3 regions of the Agathobaculum sp. LCP25S3_E8 genome follow, and region 2 is predicted to be linked to each of the others. Evidence: riboswitches for the same ligand, from Rfam matches in the RefSeq annotation. Region 2 holds a riboswitch; each other region holds the start of a gene.

Evidence for each region. Region 2 has a riboswitch for FMN ahead of ribD (bifunctional diaminohydroxyphosphoribosylaminopyrimidine deaminase/5-amino-6-(5-phosphoribosylamino)uracil reductase RibD). Riboswitches for the same ligand answer to the same signal wherever they lie in the genome.
Region 1: it holds a riboswitch for FMN, as region 2 does, so the genes downstream of both, ACTQ34_RS04145 (MATE family efflux transporter) here and ribD (bifunctional diaminohydroxyphosphoribosylaminopyrimidine deaminase/5-amino-6-(5-phosphoribosylamino)uracil reductase RibD) in region 2, are expected to answer to the same signal.
Region 3: it holds a riboswitch for FMN, as region 2 does, so the genes downstream of both, ACTQ34_RS00450 (ECF transporter S component) here and ribD (bifunctional diaminohydroxyphosphoribosylaminopyrimidine deaminase/5-amino-6-(5-phosphoribosylamino)uracil reductase RibD) in region 2, are expected to answer to the same signal.

The regions. Positions count from the first base shown of each region.
Region 1 covers NZ_JBQKJR010000006.1:89,218-96,426, reverse strand. The annotation lists gene ACTQ34_RS04160 (acyl-CoA thioesterase) at 1-176, shown strand, start outside; gene ACTQ34_RS04155 (BCCT family transporter) at 245-1,897, shown strand; gene groL (chaperonin GroEL) at 1,972-3,594, shown strand; gene ACTQ34_RS04145 (MATE family efflux transporter) at 3,716-5,092, opposite strand; FMN riboswitch at 5,234-5,345, opposite strand; gene ACTQ34_RS04140 (sugar ABC transporter substrate-binding protein) at 5,497-6,444, opposite strand; gene ACTQ34_RS04135 (sensor histidine kinase) at 6,734-7,209, shown strand, end outside.
Region 2 covers NZ_JBQKJR010000062.1:6,801-14,009, reverse strand. The annotation lists gene ribH (6,7-dimethyl-8-ribityllumazine synthase) at 56-517, opposite strand; gene ACTQ34_RS15225 (bifunctional 3,4-dihydroxy-2-butanone-4-phosphate synthase/GTP cyclohydrolase II) at 551-1,759, opposite strand; gene ACTQ34_RS15220 (riboflavin synthase) at 1,784-2,437, opposite strand; gene ribD (bifunctional diaminohydroxyphosphoribosylaminopyrimidine deaminase/5-amino-6-(5-phosphoribosylamino)uracil reductase RibD) at 2,439-3,500, opposite strand; FMN riboswitch at 3,685-3,814, opposite strand; gene lepA (translation elongation factor 4) at 4,153-5,964, shown strand; gene hemW (radical SAM family heme chaperone HemW) at 5,961-7,133, shown strand; gene ACTQ34_RS15200 (ACT domain-containing protein) at 7,188-7,209, shown strand, end outside.
Region 3 covers NZ_JBQKJR010000001.1:74,551-81,759, reverse strand. The annotation lists partial or broken gene ACTQ34_RS00480 (YodL domain-containing protein) at 1-256, shown strand, start outside; gene ACTQ34_RS00475 (hypothetical protein) at 261-1,205, shown strand; gene ACTQ34_RS00470 (transposon-transfer assisting family protein) at 1,208-1,411, shown strand; gene ACTQ34_RS00465 (HNH endonuclease signature motif containing protein) at 1,648-2,535, shown strand; gene ACTQ34_RS00460 (hypothetical protein) at 2,635-3,159, opposite strand; gene ACTQ34_RS00455 (helix-turn-helix domain-containing protein) at 3,546-3,740, opposite strand; FMN riboswitch at 4,064-4,179, shown strand; gene ACTQ34_RS00450 (ECF transporter S component) at 4,280-4,921, shown strand; gene ACTQ34_RS00445 (riboflavin kinase) at 4,931-5,623, shown strand; gene ACTQ34_RS00440 (cysteine-rich VLP domain-containing protein) at 5,660-6,031, opposite strand; gene ACTQ34_RS00435 (relaxase/mobilization nuclease domain-containing protein) at 6,028-7,209, opposite strand, start outside.

The DNA.
Region 1 (7,209 bases), on a different contig from region 2:
TTGGTATCAGCAAGATTAAGATCGGCAGGAAAAGCTTCACCATGCAGTTTGAAATATACCGGCAGGGGGAAGATGACTTGCTCCTTTGGGCAGAATCCGTATACGTTGGTTATGATGTGGAAAACCGAACCAGTCGCCCGATTACCGATCTGATGCGTGCTCTGTTGACCAACTGACCGCATCAAAGCGCTGTAGGCGACGATTTTCACGAAAGATAACACGCTATGGGGAGGCGAGCAATACCATGGATAATAAACAAAACAAGAAAAATGCGGATGTGGAAGTCGGTTTGATTGTTGTGAGTGTGGCAATACTGGCTGCTTTCATTATCTTCATGATCTTCAATCCGGAGTCTACTCTCAATGTCATTTCCTCATTCTTCAATCTGATGATTTCGGTGCTGGGGCCGTTCTTTGAACTTATCGCAGTTGTCGCATTCCTTGTCGGTTTGTATTTGCTATTTGGAAAGTATGGCAAGGTACGTTTGGGCAACTGCAAACCCGAATATTCCAACTTCAGCTATTTTTCGATGATGTTGTTGGCATCGCTCGCTTCGGCTGCGCTGTACTGGTCGTTCACAGAATGGGCGTATTATTATCAGTCGCCCGGACTGGGGATGGAGGCGTTCAGCGTGGAAGCGCTGGAATCCTCTCTCGGTTATCAGTTCTATCACTGGGGTATTGTCAATCAGGCAATGTATACGGTGATGGGCGTTGCCATTGCTTATGGCGTTTATGTACGGAAACTGCCCTCGTTCCAAACCAGCGCGGTGTGCTGCGCTATGCTGGGTGAGAAGGTCAAGGGCAAAACGGTCATTGGCAAAATCATCGACTTCCTTGTTATTTTTGGTATTCTGGGCGCGCTGAGCTCCTCTTTGGGCTTGGCTGTCCCGCTGGCAACCGGCGGTCTCAAGCAGCTGTTTGGCTGGGAGGCAACCCCGGTGGTTCAGATTGGCGTTATTGTATTCATTGCAATCGTTTATAGTATCACCTCGTTCCTTGGCACAAAGCGCGGCATGCAGACAATCAGCAATATTGCATCCGTGGTTTGTGTGGTATTCCTCCTGTATGTACTGTTCATGGGGCCGACGACTTTCATTTTCAAAAATATCGTTAACTCGCTCGGTCATATGCTTGAAAAGCTGCCGCGCATGGCGCTTTTCACCGACCCCATCAATAACACCGGTTTTGCGGAAAGCTGGACCATCTACTTTGTTGCGTTCTATCTGAACTATGTGGCAATGATGGGCATTTTCATTGCAAAGGTTTCCAAGGGTCGCACAATCCGCGAGATTGCGCTCTACACAATCTTTGTTATGACGGCCGGCGGTATTGGAATTTTCGGTATCAATGGTAGCTTCTCGATTTTCACCCATCTGCAGGAAACTGTGGATGTGGTTGGCCTGGTCAACAGCGGCATCGGAGACGCGGCGATTTACAGCATTCTGGAAGTGCTGCCTTTGGGCAAAACGCTTCTGCCGTTCCTCATTCTGGTGCTTATTGTCGGCTTTGTGGCGCCGTCCATGGACTCGGCATCACTGGCGCTGGCAGAAACAGTTACAAAACGGGGTACCCCCAAGATGGCGCTTCGGTTGTTCTTCTGTGTTCTGCTGGCAGTGATCCCCATGTCGATCATTCTGGTTGGCGCGGATTTCACGGCGATCAAAAATATTGCCATTATTATTTCGGCGCCTTTCCTAATTATACTTGTAGGAACCATGGTTGGTCTGTTAAAATGGTTACGGCACGATGATCGCATTGGTCTGCATGCCGAGATCATTGCCCTGCACGAAGCAGAGCAGAGACAGGAGGAACTGTCCGGCGATAGCGAAGCTGCGGAGGAACAGATCCCCGTGCAGGAGCACATTCTCGTGCAGGAGACGGTCGAAGAGTCCTAATTTATTACAATCAGCTGGGACAGACAGGCGTGCCATGTGCATGCCTGTCTGCTCTGGAGTCAGGAGAAACACATATGAGAGATTTGTTTTTTGGCGAGGAAGCAAGACAAATGCTTCAAGATGGCGTAGATCAAGTTGTAGATGCAGTTAAGATCACACTGGGACCACTGGGCAGAAATGTTTTGGTGGACAGTTCTTCCGGAGTGCCGTTCATTACAAATGATGGCGCAAGCGTTATCAATGATATGCAATTGACTGACATTGCGGAAGATCTGGGTGCACAGATGATCAAGCATGTCGCACTCCGCACCAATGAAGCGGCTGGCGATGGATCGACTACCGCGATGCTGCTGACACAGGCGATTATTCGCGAAGGGGTTCACAACCTTGCGGCGGGTGCCAATCCCATACAGCTTCGTCGGGGCATGCAAGGCGCGGTCGACGAGGTAGTACGGTATCTGGAGGAGCATTCGTACAAGCTGGCCACGCGGGATGATATTGCGCACATTGCGGGTGTTTCTGCTGACGACGAACAGATTGGAAGCATGATTGCAGATATTATGGAGCAGCTCGGCGCGGATGGCGTGATCACGGTGGACGAATCCAGCACGATGGAAACCTCCTGCGAGATCGTTCGCGGTACGCGGTTTGACAAGGGGTATCTGTCGCCTTACATGGTGAGTGATCAGGAGAAGATGGAAACCGTATTCGAGAATGCGTATCTCCTGTTTACTGATAAAAAGATCACCGAACTGCAAGAAGTTCTGCCGATTTTGGATCAGGTTGCGCAGCAGCATCGCCCGCTGGTCATTGTGGCGGAGGATGTCACGGGCGAGGCGCTCAAGGCGCTCATTATCAATAAGCTCAAGGGCGCAATCGATGTAGCTGCGGTGCGCGCGCCGGGCTTTGGCGAGCGGAAAAAGGCGTTGGTAGACGATATTGCGCTGATTTCGGGCGCGGTTGTCATCCGCGAGGAAACCGGCTATGATTTGAGCCATGCCACAATGGACATGCTTGGTCGGGCGGATAAAGTCATCATTCGAAAGGACAGCACGCTGATCGTCGGGGGCGCGGGCAATCGTGACGAAATTGACAGCCGAATCGAGATGCTCCGGCGCATGCTGGCACAGGCGAAGGATGAGTTCGCGGTGGATCGCGCTCGTGAGCGTTTGGGCAAGCTGGCAGGCGGCGTGGGCCTGATCCATGTTGGCGCAGCGACCGAGCTGGAGCTGAAGGAGAAAAAGCATCGCGTGGAAGACGCGCTGAATGTCACCCGCGCTGCGCTGGAGGAAGGCGTTGTGGTCGGCGGCGGCGTGGCCTACTGCGATGCCTGCACACAGGTTGAGGCATATGCGGCGCAGCTCACGGGGGACGAAAAGGTCGGCGCGCAGATCATCTGCACTGCGTTGACCAAGCCGGCTGCTCAGATTGTGGAAAATGCCGGCGGAGACGGCGATTCCGTTGTGACAGAGATTCGACGGCTGGAGCCCGGAATGGGAATGGATGTCTGCACGCATACTTATGTCAACATGATTGAAGCCGGTATTATGGATTCGACCAAAGTGGTGCGTCTGGCGCTGCAAAACGCGGTTTCCATGGCGAGCACTTTCCTGACCACCGAAGTGAATGTGATCGATCCGGTTGATGAGGAATGGCTGCGCACCGGTGGCGCGAGCCGACGCAAGAGCACGCATTGATAGAGGATAAAAGCACGTTATTCACCTTGAGTATGCAGATAAGCGCAAGTCTTTCTGACGAGTAAAAAGAAACCTCCTGTTGCAGCAATGCTGCGACAGGAGGTTTTTTTCATACTGTGGCTTACAGCCATCCGCTTTTACGCCAGGAACGAAACTCCGTAAGCGCCAATGCAATGCTGAGCAAAAAAACCAGCGTATCTGTAATGGGAACGGCATATAAAGCACCATCCAGACCAAAACTGCGGGAGAGCAGCAGCGCCAGCGGAATGAGAAACACCCCTTGCCGTACCAGAGGAATCATCAGCGAGTGTACAGGTTTGTCGATGCTCTGAAAAAAGGATGCTGTGGTCATATGCAGACCGTAGAGGAAAAAGGTCATCATATAAATCCGGAAAATGTGGGCGGCGCAATCCAGATACAGGGGATTATCCGAGACAAAGAGCATACCGATTTGCCGGGGGAGTACCATGAAGACCAGAAAGCATACAGCGGAAATGATGAGCGCAATCCGACTGGCCAGCAGATATGTCTGATGTACCCGCGTGTAGTGTTTGGCGCCGAAGTTAAAGCCGTTGATGGGCTGTACGGCGGAGGAGACACCCACAAACATCGAGTGGGCGATTTGGTATACTTTCATCATCATGCCGTAAACCGAAAGGGCAATGTCGCTGCCAAAGGCGCTCCATGCACCGTACTGACGCATCAGGTTGTTCATGGTGATTTGTACCAGTGCCATCATCGTCTGCGTCAGCAGGCTTGGAAAGCCTAACGCCACGATACGTCCGGTCAATGCAGGCGTGGGGCGCAGAGCGGATTTGCGAATGCGGACGGTACGCATATGGCGCAGATAAAAGAGGCACATACAGCCGGCGGCTGTCTGTCCCACCGCTGTGGCAATACCGGCTCCTACGACACCCATTTGTAGTGGGAAAATGAAAATAGGATCCAGAATCAAGTTGATAACGGCGCCCACAATCATACACTTCATGGTGTACTGAGGGGCACCGTCCGCGCGGATGATGGCGGTGAACGCAGGGCACATCAGCTGGAACGGCACGCCCCATGCGATCGCCCGCAGATAGGAGACTGCCTGCGTATAAGCGGTTTCCGTGACGCCGCACAGAACCACCAGCTGCGGGGCGAAGATGCCAAACACCAGCGCGCAAAGAATGCCGCTGCCGATAATTAAAGTCAGTGCGTGCGACATGGTTGCATCTGCCGTTTGCTGCTGCTTGCGGCCCAGGCACAGACTGATATTGGCCGCGGCCCCATCCCCCAGCAGCAGCGAAATTGCGTTTACCAGAATCATAAGCGGAAACGCGACGTTGGTAGCTGTCATGCCGGTGATGCCAACGCCTTGCCCGACAAAAATCTGATCAACGATGTTGTAAAGATAGTTGACCATGAGTGTCAGTGCTGTGGGAATAGAATATCGCACTAACAGCGCGGAGATCGGCTCTGTTTCCAGCGGGTTTGCGTTTTGTACCGGTTTATCCATGATGACGGCCTCCTTTTTGGTTCCTTGCCACCGAATAAGCCGGATAAATCGTAAAGCAGCCGTTGATTGCTATCCAACGGATGCAATACCGGCTGCTTCGTGTTCTTTCATCGTGCACGAGAAGCTGCCGGTGATGCCGGCGGCTTTCTTCTCCCATCCAGACCTGACTGTTGGCCCCGGGATTGCACCGGGTTAGCTTGCGCTCGCGGGCTTTGACCGCCAGTAGAGAATACTCTCGTTTCCGAAGAAAGGAATATACCATTTTATAAAGCCATTATAGCAGAAAATCCTGCCCTGTCAACCGGCCAAAAACCAATCTTTGTGCAGAAATATTGTGCATCATGAACGAACGTTCGGCCGGTCGGCGAAGATACCGGTTGGGGCTGTACTGCCTGTACCCCTTCTCATTGCCAACCGTCTGAGCCGAACTGTTCCACGTTTTCCGCTGTAATCAACTCGACCGGCACAATGATTTCGCTTTCGTAGGCTTGGTCGGACAGAATCTGGTATATGACCTGCGCTGTCGTCTGCCCGATTTGAATGGGAGACTGGGCGACTGTTGCTGTCATCACACCTTCGAAAATCATATTTTTAGCTTCGGGAGCGCCGTCTACGCCGTAAACCAGCGTGCGATCCAGTAAATGCCGCTCCTCCAGCGCAGCCATCGCCCCTAACGCTGTCGGATCGTTGAGCGCCATCACCACATCAATCGTCGGGTCGGCATCCAGCAGGCCGTCCAGCGCCGGCATGGCAAGCTCCAGCTGACCGTCACTGCTCGCGCGGCCAGCGATCTGATACTGTGGATGCGCGGCGATGGTGTCGCAAAATCCTTGAATGCGGTCGACCGCCGACTGAGCGGTCGGGTGCTCCAGTAGGGCGATGCGTGCGGAATCACGGGTGCGCATCAGATGTTCGGCGCATAATACACCCGCGCCGTAATTGTCCGAAGCGATCGTGCAGGCAACCAGCGAAGGGTCACTCACCTGTGAATCCACAATCACAACCGGAACGTCTGCATCCCGCGCTTCCTCCAGTGCAGGACGAATCTGCTGAAAATCCACCGGGTTAATCACAAGAAGATCAATTCCACCTGCAAGCAGTTCGTGAATCTGGTCATTTTGTTTATCCTGATCGAGTGCAGGGTCGCGCGTGAGCAGAATATCGCCGCGGCTTTCGATCATCAACCGCAGCTCCTCGTCAATGACGCTGTAAAACGGGTTGTTCATTGTCATATAGGTCGCGCCGATCCGCAGCGGTGTTTCCTGCTGTTCTTTCCATGCGCCCAGCGTCAGGCACAGCCATGCCGTCAGCACGATGCCGCACACAGCAAGAAACAGTCGTCTCCATTTCATCGCCAGCCCCCCTTACTTGTTTTATCATATCATATTAGGGGAATCATGAAAACGATTTTTTGCCGGTTCTGAACAGGATGACGATTCTTTCCCGGAGGGGTTCTGCACATATGATTTGCTGCCTGCTGTTTTTATGCATGCGCTGATATGTTGTTTGACCTTGTGCAGGATATATATTATAATTTATACATAGGAAACCCGTTCTGCGACGCAGTACAGCAGAAAAGAAAAAACGGCTGTCTGCTGCAGGAGAAAGACAAGGCATAACGGGGAAAAGGGGGCTGCTGGCATGTCGGATGGACCGGCCAATCGCGAGATGCAGACAGATGAGAGTCTGACCCTGCTGCGGCAGGGGATGTTGCTTATCAATCTGGCGCTCTGCGCTTTTCTCGGTACGGTTTTTGTGCTGACGCCGCTGCGTGCGGTGCAGCGGGCCGAGGGTGTGAGCTTTTTGCAGGGGCTGAGCATTTTGCCGGCTGCTCCGTGGAGTGTGTCCTTTGCGGCGCTTAGTTTACTTGCGTTTGTCGTGGTCGACTTTGCATATCGGCGCGGCAGGCTGGGAAACGGCCGAATGGTGTTTTGGTTGGAACCGGGAGTTGCCTTGCTCGTGCTTTTGGCGCTGCATCTGGACTATAACGGATTGTTGCTGCTCGCCGTGGTCAATCTGGTGGACAGTCTGCATGGGCGGGGGCGTATGCTGTTCCTCGGCGCGATGACCTCGCTCTATCTGCTGACCAGTCTGGACGTTTTGCAATCCGGCTTGGG
Region 2 (7,209 bases):
CCCACAGCTTGCAGGCGACAAGTCTTTCAGCACTTTATTTAAGCGGGGATGGATGTTAAAGCTGCGGCAGCAGATTGGCAAGTTCGAGCGCAGCCATAGCGGCATCTGCGCCCTTGTTTCCGGCCTTGGTGCCGGCGCGCTCGATGGCCTGCTCGATGTTTTCGGTGGTCAGGACGCCAAAGGTGGTCGGCACGCCGGTCTGCAGGTTGACCTGCGCCACACCCTTGGAAACCTCGCTGCAGACATAGTCATAGTGCGAGGTCGAGCCGCGGATAACCGCGCCAAGGCAGAGAACGGCGCAGTATTGACCCGACTGCGCGAGTTTGAGCGCTGCAAGCGGGATTTCAAATGCGCCCGGCACCCAGACAAGTGTAATGTCATCGGTGTCTACGCCGTGACGCACGAGTGTGTCCTCTGCGCCTGAAATCAGCTTGGAGACGATGAATTCATTAAAACGCGATGTAACGATGGCGAATTTACCTTTGCCGGCAACCAGTTTTCCTTCCAGTACTTTCATTTTTCCTTCCTCCAATGACGTTATAGATTATGATTACAGCATGTGCTTGAACAGATGGCCCATCTTAATCTGCTTGGTGCGCAGATAGAACGCATCATCTTCCTGCGGGTCAATCTCAATCGGGACACGCTCGACGATTTCCACACCGAAACCATCCAGACCGTAGATTTTTTCCGGGTTATTGGTTAACAGACGCAGTTCCTTTGCGCCAAGGTCCTGCAAAATCTGTGCGCCGATCCAGTATTCGCGCAGGTCGGGTGCAAAGTCGAGTTTGACGTTGGCTTCAACGGTATCCCAGCCCTGTTCCTGCAGTTCATATGCCTTGAGCTTGTTGATAAGACCGATGCCGCGGCCCTCCTGCCGCATATAGAGCAGCACGCCGCGCCCTTCGCGATCGATTTGCTGCATGGCGGCTGCAAGCTGTTGGCCGCAGTCGCAGCGGCGCGAGCCGAACACGTCGCCCGTCAGGCATTCCGAATGCACACGGCACAGCAGGTTTTTGCCGTCTCCGATGTCTCCCTTAACCAGCGCCACATGATGCTCGCCGGTCAGGTCGTTGATGTAGCCGTAAATCTGGAACTCGCCGAAGCGGGTTGGCAGTTTGGCGCAGGCTTCGCGCACGACATGCTTGTCGTGGCGGCGGCAGTAATCCTGCAGCGCTTTGATTGTGATGACCTTGAGCCCCCACTTTGCTGCATGTTCAAGCAGCTCGGTCGTGCGCATCATCGTGCCGTCATCGCGCATGATTTCGCAGCACAGGCCGCATTCTTCCAGCCCGGCCAGTCGGCACAAGTCAACGGTTGCCTCGGTGTGTCCGTTGCGGGTAAGCACACCACCGTAGCGTGCCACTAACGGAAATACATGGCCGGGACGACGCAGGTCTGACGGCTTGGCGTTGGGGTCGGCGCACATGCGGCAGGTGTAGCCGCGTTCCTCTGCGGAAATGCCAGTGGTCGTATCCACATGGTCTACCGAGACGGTGAACGCAGTCTGATGGTTGTCGGTGTTGACCTTGGCCATTTGTTCGAGCCCCAGCCGCTGCGCCACGGTTTCGCTCATCGGCGTGCAGATCAGGCCCTTGGCATATGTCGCCATAAAGTTGACATTCTCAGTGGTGGCAAACTGGGCGGCACAAATCATATCGCCTTCGTTTTCGCGGTCGGGGTCATCGATGGAGATGATGATGCGGCCGGCGCGCAGTTCATCCAGCGCCTCTTCGACCGTGCAATATTGCTGTTTCATATGGATTGTCCTCCTTTTATTGTTTTAGAACCCGTGTTGGGCCAGAAATTCCATAGTGATGCTGCTTGAAGTGGATTTTTCAGCCGGTGCATACGGTGCAAGCAGCTTTTCAACATATTTCCCGATAACGTCGCACTCTAAATTGACCGTCTCGCCCGGCTTTTTGTCCAGCAGGATGGTCTGTGCGCCTGTGTGCGAGATGATGGATACGGAGAAACCGGTTTGGTCCACCGCTGCGACCGTCAGACTTACGCCGTCAATTGCAATCGAGCCTTTTTCCACGATATATCGCAGCAGGGAAGCAGAGGTGTTCACGGTCACCCAGACTGCGTTATCCTCGCGCTTTTGGGATGCAATTGTGCCGGTGCCGTCAATGTGACCGGATACGATATGTCCGCCGAAACGCCCATTCATGGGCATTGCGCGTTCCAGATTGACCGGTGAGCCGCTTTGCAGTGCGCCGAGGCTGGAGCGCCGCAGCGACTCAGCCATGACGTCCGCGCTGAAGCTGTCCGCTGTCATCGCAACAACGGTCAGACACACGCCGTTGGTGGCGATGCTGTCGCCGAGCTTGGTGCCTTCCAGCACGGTTTTTGCCGCGATAGTAAGTCTTGCGCCTGCGGCGCCGCGTTCAATACGGCGTACGGTGCCGATTTCTTCGATGATGCCGGTAAACATATTACAGCACCCCCTCAAGCAGGATGTCCGTACCCAGCGGCGTGACGGTTACGTTTTTGAGTGTCAAAGCGTCCGCCATACGGGCGAAACCTGCGCCACCAAGCGGCGTTTTGGCGGTACTGCCGCCAATCAGTTTGGGTGCGATGTACGCCTGCACCTTATGAACAATGCCTGTCTCGAGCGCTGCAAACGCAAGTTCTGCGCCGCCTTCCAGCAGGATGCTGTCCAACCCGCGTGCGCCAAGCTGCCGCATCAGGTCGTTTAGGTCCACTTTGCCGTTTTGGGCGTTACATAGCAATAGGTGTGCGCCCGCTTTTTTGAGTGCCGTGGCGCGCTCGTTCCATTCGGTCACGGCGATGACTGTGTCGATTTCGTGCGCGGTGCGGACAAGTTGGGAGTCCAGCGGCGTGCGCGCGTGACTGTCACAGACAATGCGGCATGGGTTGTGTCCGCCCTCGATGCGGCAAGTGAGCAATGGGTCGTCTGCCAGCACGGTGCCGACGCCAACCATGATGCCGGACAGGCGTGCGCGTGTCTCGTGTACGTGATGGCGGGCGGCTTCGTCCGTTACCCAGCGGCTGTCACCGGTGTACGCGGCAATTTTGCCGTCCAGCGTCATGGCGTATTTGAGTACAACATACGGGGTTTTGCTTGTGATAAAGTGGAAGAATACCTCGTTGAGCTGGCGGCACTCGTTTTCGCAGATGCCGGTTTCGACAGGAATGCCTGCGTCCCGCAGAATCTGTGCGCCCTTGCCGGCAACAAGCGGATTTGCGTCCAGACAGCCGACGAATACACGTCCAATGTGCTTTTCGAGAATGGCCTCTGTGCAGGGAGGGGTGCGGCCCCAGTGGCAGCATGGCTCAAGCGTGACGTATAGGTCTGCGCCTGCCGGGTCCTCGGTGCAGTTTTTCAGCGCGTTGCGCTCGGCGTGCAGGCCACCGCAGTATTCATGCCAGCCTTCGCCGATGATGCGTCCGTTTTTAACGATGACGCAGCCAACCATCGGGTTGGGGCTGACATGTCCTGCGCCGCGTTTGGCCAGATCGAGTGCGCGGCGCATGTAAGTTTCCGTTTGGTTTTGCAATCGGATCACCTCGTCAGAACAGCCTGTACGGGCTGTAAAATGAAAAAACGCCCCGAAAGCAGAGGCTTCGGGGCGAAACGCCATAAAAACAAAAAATCTGAAACACAAAATGCGTTTCAGAACAGCAAATAAGCGAAAACGGAGCAAAAGCCGTTTTTCGCACATTCTTCTTTCATCCAGACTATACTGTCGGCTTCGGAGTTTCACCGAATCATGCATTCGCTTTGAAAAAGCGTCCGCTCGCGGGCTGTACCGCCGGTAGGGAATTGCACCCTGCCCTGAAGAATCCTGATATTCGGTTTTAGCACAGCAGTCAAATGCTTTGCTGAACACAGTATATACCCGCAAAAGCAAGAATGCAAGCATTTTATGAAAAAATATGCAGAGGCGGCCAAAGCCGCCTCTGCAGTTGGGAAGAGTATAAGGAAAAGAGAAAAGAATGTGGCTGTCTACATTCTTATCATAGCGTAGTCGTATCAAATCTGAAGCAAAAGAAAATCAAATTTGTGCAAAAAAACAGAACAATGATGGGGAGCCGGTAAACCGGAAAAGAACGCTTGTGAGACAGGCGGGAACGTGTTATAATATTTCCATATTGCTATTATGGAACAGATAAGGAGCTTTCGGGGTGAAAAATCGCGAGCAAATTCGTAATTTCTCCATTATCGCGCACATTGACCACGGTAAGTCTACACTTGCCGATCGCCTGCTTGAGCAGTGCAAAGCGGTATCCCAGCGCGAGATGGAGGAGCAGTTACTCGACAATATGGATCTGGAGCGCGAACGCGGCATCACGATTAAGGCGCGCGCTGTGCGCATGGAATATGAGGCGGATGACGGCAAAACCTATGAGATGAACCTCATCGACACGCCGGGGCATGTTGACTTCAATTATGAGGTCTCCCGCTCACTGGCTGCGTGCGAAGGCGCGCTGCTGGTTGTGGACGCGGCGCAGGGTATCGAGGCGCAGACGCTGGGCAACACCTATCTTGCGATTGACGCGGGGTTGGAGGTTGTGCCGGTTATCAATAAGATTGACCTGCCGGCTGCGGATGCGCCGCGCGTCAAGCAGGAAATTGAGGATATCATCGGCATCCCGGCTGAGGACAGCCCGGAGATTTCTGCAAAAATGAATATCAACATCCATTCCGTGCTGGAGCGCATCGTGTCGGACATCCCTGCGCCGACGGGCGATCCGGACGCGCTGCTGCGCGCACTGATATTCGACAGCCAGTACGACCCCTATAAAGGGGTTATCGTCTACATGCGTCTGATGGAGGGGTGTATCCGTCCGGGCATGAAAGTCAAGATGATGGCAACCGGAGCGACGTTTCAGGTACTCGAATGCGGCTATATGCTGCCGCTCGGACTGTCCCCGCAGCAGGAGCTGTGCGCGGGTGAGGTCGGTTACTTTACCGCATCCATCAAGACTGTATCCGACACTCGCGTCGGCGACACGGTCACCGAGGCTGAACGCCCGACGGCGGAGGCTCTGCCGGGTTATCGTCCTGCGCGGCCCATGGTGTTCTGCGGTATTTATACCGAGGACGGCTCCAAATATCCCGACCTGCGGGATGCGCTGGAGAAATTGCAGCTCAACGACGCGGCGTTGTCCTTCGAGCCGGAAAGCTCGGTGGCGCTGGGATTTGGTTTCCGCTGCGGTTTCCTAGGCATGCTGCACATGGAGGTTATTCAGGAGCGACTGGAGCGTGAGTTTGACCTCGATTTGGTCACGACACTGCCGAGCGTGGTTTATGAAATTGTCAAGACCGACGGCACGGTCGTCCAGTGCGACAATCCGCATGATTATCCCGATCCGGGTCTCATCGAAGAGGCGCGTGAGCCATTTGTCAAGGCGACCATCATGACGCCGCAGGAATATGTCGGCAACATCATGCCGATGTGTCAGGAGCGACGCGGCGTATTTAAGGATATGCAGTATCTGGATGCCAATCTGGTAGAGCTGCATTACGAAATGCCGATAAACGAAATTATTTACGACTTTTTCGACGCACTTAAGGCACGTACTCGCGGCTACGCTTCGCTGGACTACGAGTTCCTCGATTACCGACCGAGCGATTTGGTTAAGGTGGATATGCTGCTCAACGGTGACCAGGTAGATGCACTTTCGTTTATTGTGCACCGTGAAAAGGCATACGGCCGTGCGCGCCGTATCTGCGAAAAGCTCAAGGAGAATATCCCGCGTCAGCTGTTCGAGGTGCCGATTCAGGCGGCAATCGGCGGCAAGGTCATCGCACGCGAGACAGTCAAGGCGATGCGCAAGGATGTGCTGGCTAAGTGCTACGGCGGCGACATCACGCGAAAGAAAAAGCTGTTGGAAAAACAAAAGGAAGGTAAGAAAAAGATGCGTTCGCTCGGCACGGTGCAGATTCCGACCGAAGCGTTCATGGCGGTCTTGAAGCTGGATGAGGAATCATGAGCAAATTCAGTTATAATAATCGGCCTTTGGGGTTGTATCTGCACATTCCGTTCTGTGTAAAAAAATGTGCTTACTGTGATTTTTATTCCGTGACTGATGCAGAGTTGATGAAAAATTACGTTTCGGCGCTGCTGACGCATATTCGCGAATACGGGAAAACGTGCAGCGGCTACACGGTGGACACTGTGTATGTCGGCGGCGGCACGCCGACCTGTCTGGGACCGAAGTATCTTGGCCGCATCCTGCAGGAGGTGCGCAATAAATTTCCGCTTGCGGACGACGCAGAGATTACGGTCGAGTGCAATCCGGAGAGCACGGATAAAAAGGTGCTTGACGCGATGAAAAAACATGGTGTCAACCGTCTGTCCTTCGGCGTGCAGTCCGCGCAGGAGGACGAGCTCAAACGTATCGGACGCATCCATACGTTTGAACAGGCTAAAACTGCGGTGGATTTGGCGCGGGAGAAGGGCTTTGACAACATCAGCCTTGATCTGATGTACGGTCTGCCGGGCCAGACGCAGGAAAAATTCCTCGACTCGGTTGAGCAGTGTCTGGCGCTCGGACCGAAGCATTTGTCGTGCTACGGCTTGAAGCTTGAGCCTGCCACGCCGATGGGGCGGGAAAACCCCGTTCTGCCGGATGACGACGCGCAGGCAGATACTTATCTTGCTATGTGTGATCTGCTGCGCAAGAACGGGTTTGAGCATTATGAAATTTCGAATTTTGCCAAGCCCGGCTTTCGTTCGCGGCACAATGCAAAGTATTGGGATTTGTCCGAGTATCTGGGCCTGGGGCCAGGGGCACATTCGTTCATAAACGGACGTCGGTTCGAGTTTGCAAGGGATATTAAGGCATACATAAACGGTGAGGATATCCTGCGGGACGAGGACGAGGTGCCGACCTTCCAACGGCAGGGCGAATACCTGATGGTGCGCTTGCGCACGGCAGAGGGCGTGGATTTCATCGATCTGGAAAAACGGTACAATATCGACTCGACGCCATATGAAGAAGCGTTTCGCAGCCTGATGGGACAGGAACTGGTTGCGCACCAAGGGGCTCGTTGGTATCTGACTGAAAAGGGCTTTCTGGTGTCCAACAGCATCATCAATACCATTGTCGAGGCAGGGCAGGGACAGATGGAAACATCTGCACCGCCGGTGTTCCGATAAAAGACCGGCTGATAGTTTGTTATTCAAAAAAATATATAAATCGGAGGAAAAAATATGCGCGCAGTTATCACGGTGG
Region 3 (7,209 bases), on a different contig from region 2:
CTACAACATGATCGACGGCGTTCTGAATAACGCCCCGACCATGAGTGAGCTGGAAGCCAAGGCCAAAGCCGGGGAACAGATTTCCTTGTTCGACGTGGCCGAGGCAGCCAAGGCGAAGGCCCAAAAGCCCAAGCAGCCCCAGCGCCCGGCGCAGAAACAGAAAAAACCGTCCATCCGGGCGCAGCTCAAAGCCGCCAAGGAGGAACAGCAGAAGAAACCGCCGCAGCGGGAAAAAGCACAGGAATTGGAGGTGTGACGCCATGAACAGGTTTGAGAATGTGGATGTTCTGGCCGCGCTGGATCAGCTCATGCGGCAGAACACCGCCTTTTATCAAAGCGATTTTGAGATCGACAAGGAGATCATCGGGCGGGCCGCTACCAGCGACAAGGCCGAGGACAAGACGCTTTTGTGGATGTCCCGCCCGTCCGGGACACATTGTTTTCGGGAAAGTGATGTGTACCTGCAAGGCACCCGGCAGCACAACACATGGAAGTTTTACGGAGAGCAGACCCGTGACCGGGTGCTGGCATACGCCGTGGAGCTGACCGGCAATGTGCGGGGCGTCATTCGCGGCAATCTCTATGAGCTGGACTATCCCCAGCACTTCCGGCACGTTGCAGCCGAGGCGGTAGAGGCCGACAACATCATCCTGCACTATGAAAAGGGCGATCGAGAGCAGCCCGCCGGTCTGTACTTCGACGGGCGGCCCGATCCCAAGCTGGGGGCGTTCCTGCGGTATGAGGCCAAGCCCAATGAGCCGGAACACCTGCGAGAGCTGTTGCGGCAGGAACAGAAAGGCCGGGCGCAGCTTGCGCCCGGCGACTTTAAGGCCCACATCACGGCGCTGCATGACGGCATGATTTTGGCCGAGGCGCAGCGGATCGTGGCCGGGCTGAAAGATCTGTCCGCCCCCAACAGCCCCAACAAAACGCATTTCATGGTGGAGCTGTCCCCGTACTTCGTCCAGATTGCGTCCAGCAAGGACACCGACCGGCTGTTTTCTATGCTGCCCTATAAATCCCTGTGCTTTACCGGCATGAAAGACCGGCACGGCCTGTATGCGGTGATCGGCAAGGACGAGAACCGGGACAAGGAAGTGCGGAGGCCCCGCGCTTCCATCCGCAGGCAGCTATCCGAAACCAAACAGGCCCAAGCCCCGAAAAAGGCCCCGGCCAGAACCAAGAAAAACGAATTGGAGGTATGACAATGGTACCGTTTACCGTAGAGGAAGAAAACCTGATCTGTATGTATCACAAGAGCGACCGGCGCAGAACGGCGGCCAACATTCGGGCCGCCCTGCCGGACATGGACGAGGACATGGCGGCGCTGGCCCGCCAGACCGCCGACAAGCTGGACGCCATGCACGACGCCGACTTTGAGGCGCGGCAGTTCCATTTCACGGACGAGTGATCCAAGTATAGCAAAGCGCCGGGCGCGGTGGCTGTATGGCCTCTGCGTCCGGCGCTTTTTAGTATATTACACTGTATTGTTCATATAATATTGACTTTATACTTCATAATTTGTATAATTTTACCATAAAGCATAAGGGGATTGCGCGATTGAAATGAATGAAAGAGGTGATTCCATTGGGATGATAGTTTGATGGCATTTTCTATTTACGATACCTAATAAGGAGGAATGACTGTATGTTGAAAAAACACTTAAAGAAAATTGTGAGTTTGGTGCTTGTCACCATGATGGCCATAGGAATGTCGATTACTGCTATTGCGGCTGAACCCTACCAGAATGAGTTGGAAGCCGTCATGGATACCTCTCCCGCTGATTCCGGGCAAGTCACTCATTACGATACGACCACGGGTGAAATGCTTGTTGAGGATGGTGAACTTCTTACTTTCGACGAAGTTGCCATCCCTGTTCCTAAAGGATCTGCTGATACTCCCAGTGAGCGAGGAATTGAAATTTATCTTGTCCGTGCTGGAATTAAAAAAACCAGTGGTGGCGAATTTACTTGGTATTTTAATGTTGATTGCCCAACCTCTCCTTTTGTGAAACCAAATATTAAATTGACAGCTCAATTAAAGGGGAGTTTTACAACATTATCCGGCTCTTACTCAAATGTTGGGGGTTCTGTTTACCATACATATACATCCAACAGTGAGTATGGCGTAGATTACACATGGACAGTTCCTGCAAAAACAGGGTATTATTATGTTGCCTACACTATTACGGACTATGATAATGCTACTTCTGGAAGTGGCGTAACAACAACTGCACTTTCTAATAGAACAGGACACGCTTGGAATTTTAATTTTTCTGATTCTGTAAGCGGGAAAAGCCTACCCATGCCGCCTGCTAACTATGCCAAAGGTGCAACAACTACTCGTCCGTCTAATTTAGCTGATACCTACTATAATACTTACACCGCCAATACGGGCGTTACCTTAAATCGCAGTTTATACGATGTTCACCATATTCGCCCGCTTGCATACGGCGGAAGTAATGCGTATAGCAATCTGATTCATCTTCCAAAAGCAACACATACACAGGTAACAAGTTGGTGGGCTGGTTATTAACGGCATCCTTTTCAAAGAAATCTCACAAAAATCAAAAGTTTAATTAGTCAACAAAAAAGTTGCAGAAGAACACTGTTGAAAGTGTCCTCTGCAACTTTTTTAGATATTCTCTTGCCGTGTTAAACCAGTTATATTATAAAATTCATCTGTAAACTTTATCTCTTTATACGGAAAATCCTTTTGGAGTTTTTTGATATAATCAAATGGATTTTCTATCGGTTCAACCTCTAAATTAGAGGAAATATTTTGAAGTATGCTTTGCACTGGCTCACTACTTGTATATCTAACTTCATCAGGATCATTCATAAAGTTTTCAAAAGCATCTTTATCCATCCACACTACTTGTTGAATTGCATTTGTTGTTTTCAGAGAAAGAAGCAACCTTAAAAAATCTGTAAAATCTTTAGCAAGTGGATAAACATAATAATTACAGCACGTTTCTGGATTTACGCAAAAAACAATCTCCTTAAATCCCTTGATAAAGCAATAATGTATTCCATTATCCCACCCAATAATTTGGGCTCCAATCGGCGTACAAAAAAATGGTTCTCTCAATTCGATTGATAGACCTATGGGCGAGGTGTCTAAATTTAATTTCTTGAACTTATCAAATATATTCTCCATAATCAGCTCTCCACATCAAAAATCCTATTTTGTAATCGTACCTTTCATTTTCCTTTCTGTCCATTAAAAAACACAACCAAGGCCCCCGCTACGGCAACGGCTACAATCACACCGAGATCAGTAGATCCATTAAGGAAATCATTTCCTATTGCCATGAATACAACTCCTACAATAAGGGTAACTATCAATGTTATAATTGATTTGAGCATAGTATATTTTTCCCTTTCTTTTAACTTGTAGATACACACTTGATATTCTTTTCTTAGTATATCATCAATGTGGTTTTAGAGCAATACAATATGAAATATAAAGTGTAAGAGTGATCTAAGCATCGCAAAGCGCCGGGCGCGGGGGCTGTGTGCCTCTGCGTCCGGCGTTCTTTTTCTTTATGCCTGCCCCATCGGGAAGTGTGGCAGTTCTTCCAGCAGTTTCAGAATAAGGTGCTGCTTCATATCTTCGTCAACGGCCAGCACGTCGATCATAGGGGTGTAGTGTTGGATCACCTTTTCTTTGGCCCACTTCTCACCGGCGACGGCGGCCTTGATGGTATCAATGTCCAGCAACATTTCCTGTTCGGCCATCGTGTCAACTCCTGTCGTTTTTTGTCTTATTCCAGCATACCACAGAACCGGCAGGAAAACCAGCGGCGGAAAGATTTTCCTACGCATTTAGAACAGCGTTTCGGCGGGTATATGATAAATCCTCCCACCACCTCACCGACCATGCCGGAAAAGCCCCGGAATACCGGGCGTTTTAAGGCCCTAAATGCGTAGACTGCCAGTATCTTTTCCGCTGACGTATTCGTTTTGCGTATGCCGCAAGATTTCCGAAAAAATTCCGAAATCGTTTAAACATATTGTCAGATTAGAATGTGAGATGTAAAATCACTTTGACAACTGAATAAAGATGTCTTCGGGGCAGGGTGTAATTCCCGATTGGCGGTAAAGTCCGCAAGCGTTTGACGCATGATTTGGTGCAATTCCAAAACCAACAGTATAGTCTGGATAGGAGAAGATAAAGAAATTGTTCGATATTTTTATCGCTGGTTCTTTTACTTTATCAAAATAGGCGCTTGAAAGGCATCACCTTTCAGGTGCCAATTTTTTTCGGAGGAAACGAAATGAATAAAGTAAAAAATATCACAACGCTTGCAATGTTGAGCGCAATCGCTTATGTCGCTATGGTGGTGGGCCGTGTCCCGGTTGTCCTGTTCTTAAAGTATGACCCCAAAGATGTTATCATCACATTAGGCGGTTTGATATGGGGGCCGCTGACATCTTGTATTGTTTCCGTTATTGTGTCTGTAATTGAAATGTTGTCAGTTAGTGAGACAGGCATTTTGGGGTGTATTATGAATATTATTTCCACCTGTTCTTTTGCTTGCACAGCAGCAATCATTTATAAGAAAAAACACACTCTTTCCGGCGCAGTAATGGGTTTAGTGGTTGGTAGTCTGACAATGATTTGTGTTATGCTGTTATGGAATTATCTTATCACACCTCTTTATATGGGTTATCCGCGTGAAGCGGTTGTTCAATTATTGCTTCCAGCCTTTCTGCCTTTCAACGCATTAAAGGCGGGGCTTAATGCAGGGTTTACATTTTTGCTTTATAAGCCTGTAATAACATCATTAAGAAAAAGCGGATATATCGTTACTACATCAAATAAGACTAAAGGGAGGCCATCGGGGCTTATCCTGTTGGCAATCGCAATTATTGTTACCTGTGTTTTGTTGATTTTATCTATGAACGAAATAATTTGAGGAACTTCTATGAACAGAAAACCTATCTACACATCTTTTGGTATAGTCATTCATGGCCGAGGAATTGGTAAGCTGGTTGGAACCCCAACAGCCAATTTGAAAGTTGAAAATGAAAAGCAACTGCCAGAGAACGGTGTGTATATCACACGCATTTTTCTGGACAATCAAATTTATTATGGAATTACACATATTGGAACACGCCCCACGGTGGATAACGATACAGATATATCGGTAGAAACTCATATTTTGAATTTTAGCCGTGATTTGTATGGTAGTAAAATTGAAATACAATTATTTGAAAAACTTCGTAACCCCATGAAATTTGACAATTTATCACTGCTATTGGAGCAGATCAGATTAGACTGCCTCTCTGTGCAGGAATTTTGGGGAATAGACTATTCTTCCTCCCGGCTTACCATAGACATCAAAAAGCATCTTGTTAAGGTAGATGGGAAAGAAGTATTTTTGTCTACAAAAGAGTTTGATGTTTTGTATATGTTATACTCCAATCCAGAAGTTACATTTACAAAAGAAGAAATATATCAGGCCGTGTGGCATGAACCGTCAAATGGATACTGCCATGCGGTAGAAAACACAGTATTTCAAATCAGGAAAAAGACTGCCACCATTGTAAAGGGACTGACATTCATAAAAACCGTAGCCGGGTATGGCTACAAATACAATCCGGTAGGGACGAAGTAAAGTCGCCTTTGCCGGATTGTATTTTCAATATCGCTATTAGGCATCAATTCTTATGGATTTCCAATATCTTTTCCGCTGTCGTTCTGCCTCTTTGCGGCGGCGCATCCGTTTGGCACAGGATGGACAGTATTTGGCCCGGTTGGACTTCGGCATAAATGCAGCGCCGCACTCGGAGCAGGGTTTCACCTCGTCCCGGTCTTTGGTGATCTCGGCACACAGGGTCGCATCCAGCGGGAGAACAGCGGCACGAAACCACCGGCACAGCAGCGAATAGGAAATGCTCTGGACGCACACACATTCCTCGCCGTCGTCCAGCAAGAGGCAGTTTCCGTCACAGTAGTTGCAGCACTCATGCGTCAGCTTCCGGGCCTTGCGATATTGAGGGTAATTCATTCTCGGTATGCTCATAGCTCTTGTGTCCACTCCTTTCCCAGCGTCACCCGCAAAATGCCGTCCACATTCTGCTTGATGATGCCGTATTCCTGCATCTGCTTTTTCGCTTCGCCGTACCGTTCATACAGCCGTTCTTTTTCCTCGGCCAGCCGCTTGTAACCAGCTTTCAGGGCATAAAGATCAGGGAGTTTTTTCACGCCCTGTTCCTTTAGGGTCTTTGCCGCAGCTTCATATAAAATCAACGTGCTTTCATGCTCACGCCGGAATTTGCCCTTGTCCGCTGCCTTGCGATATTCCAGCGCCACGGGCCGGAGCTGCTTGTAGGTGGTGACGTTCTTTATCAGCACCGCCATATCTGCAAGCCGATGTTCCGCAGCTTTCAGGGCAGCGGCGGCCTCGTCGCTGGCGGCGGTGATCTCGGCCACCTTGCTTTCCAAATCCGGGTAAGTGTCTATCCCATGTTCTGTCAGGAAGTTCAGTGTCATTGCGGCCTGCTTCAAGTTGTGGAGCTTCGCCCACTTCTCATAACCCGCCGATTGCTGGGCCTTGATGCTGTTTTCCAGATCAATCCGCAGAGAAATTCCCTTACGCTCTTTGGGCACTCTGGTGATAACGCAGCCTTTGATACGCTCTTTAATAGCTTCCTCGGTGTAGGCTTCCCCCAGCGTCTTACAGCGGGTAAAGCGTTCCTGTCCGGGAGCGCGGAACGAAATAAATTTGCCCGGTTTGAGCTCATAGCCCTGCGCCTGCATGAGCCGCAGGAAATCGTCAAAGCCTTTGGCCTGCGGGATGGCAGCATCAATGGTAACTTTGAGTTTCGCTTTCCAGCTCGTCCCTTTCCGCTGGGCGTCCCACTCGGCGTAGCTTTTGCCCTTACTCAGTCCGGGCTTTACCACGGACAATCCGTTTTCCTTACACAGCCTGTCGCTGGTACGCCGGATATAGGCATAGCTCTGTTTATTGGAAATGTACTTGCGCTGATTCACCATATCCACCGCACAGAAAATGATGTGATTATGGACATGGCCCTTATCAATATGAGTAGTCAGCACATAGGGATATTTCCCTTGCAGCACTTCATCGGCAAGCTGCCTCCCGATCTCATGGGCCTGTTCCGGCGTGGCCTCGCCGGGAGCAAAGGACTGTATCAGATGGTGGGCCAGATTGTTGCCCTTTTGGTACGCCTGCGCCAG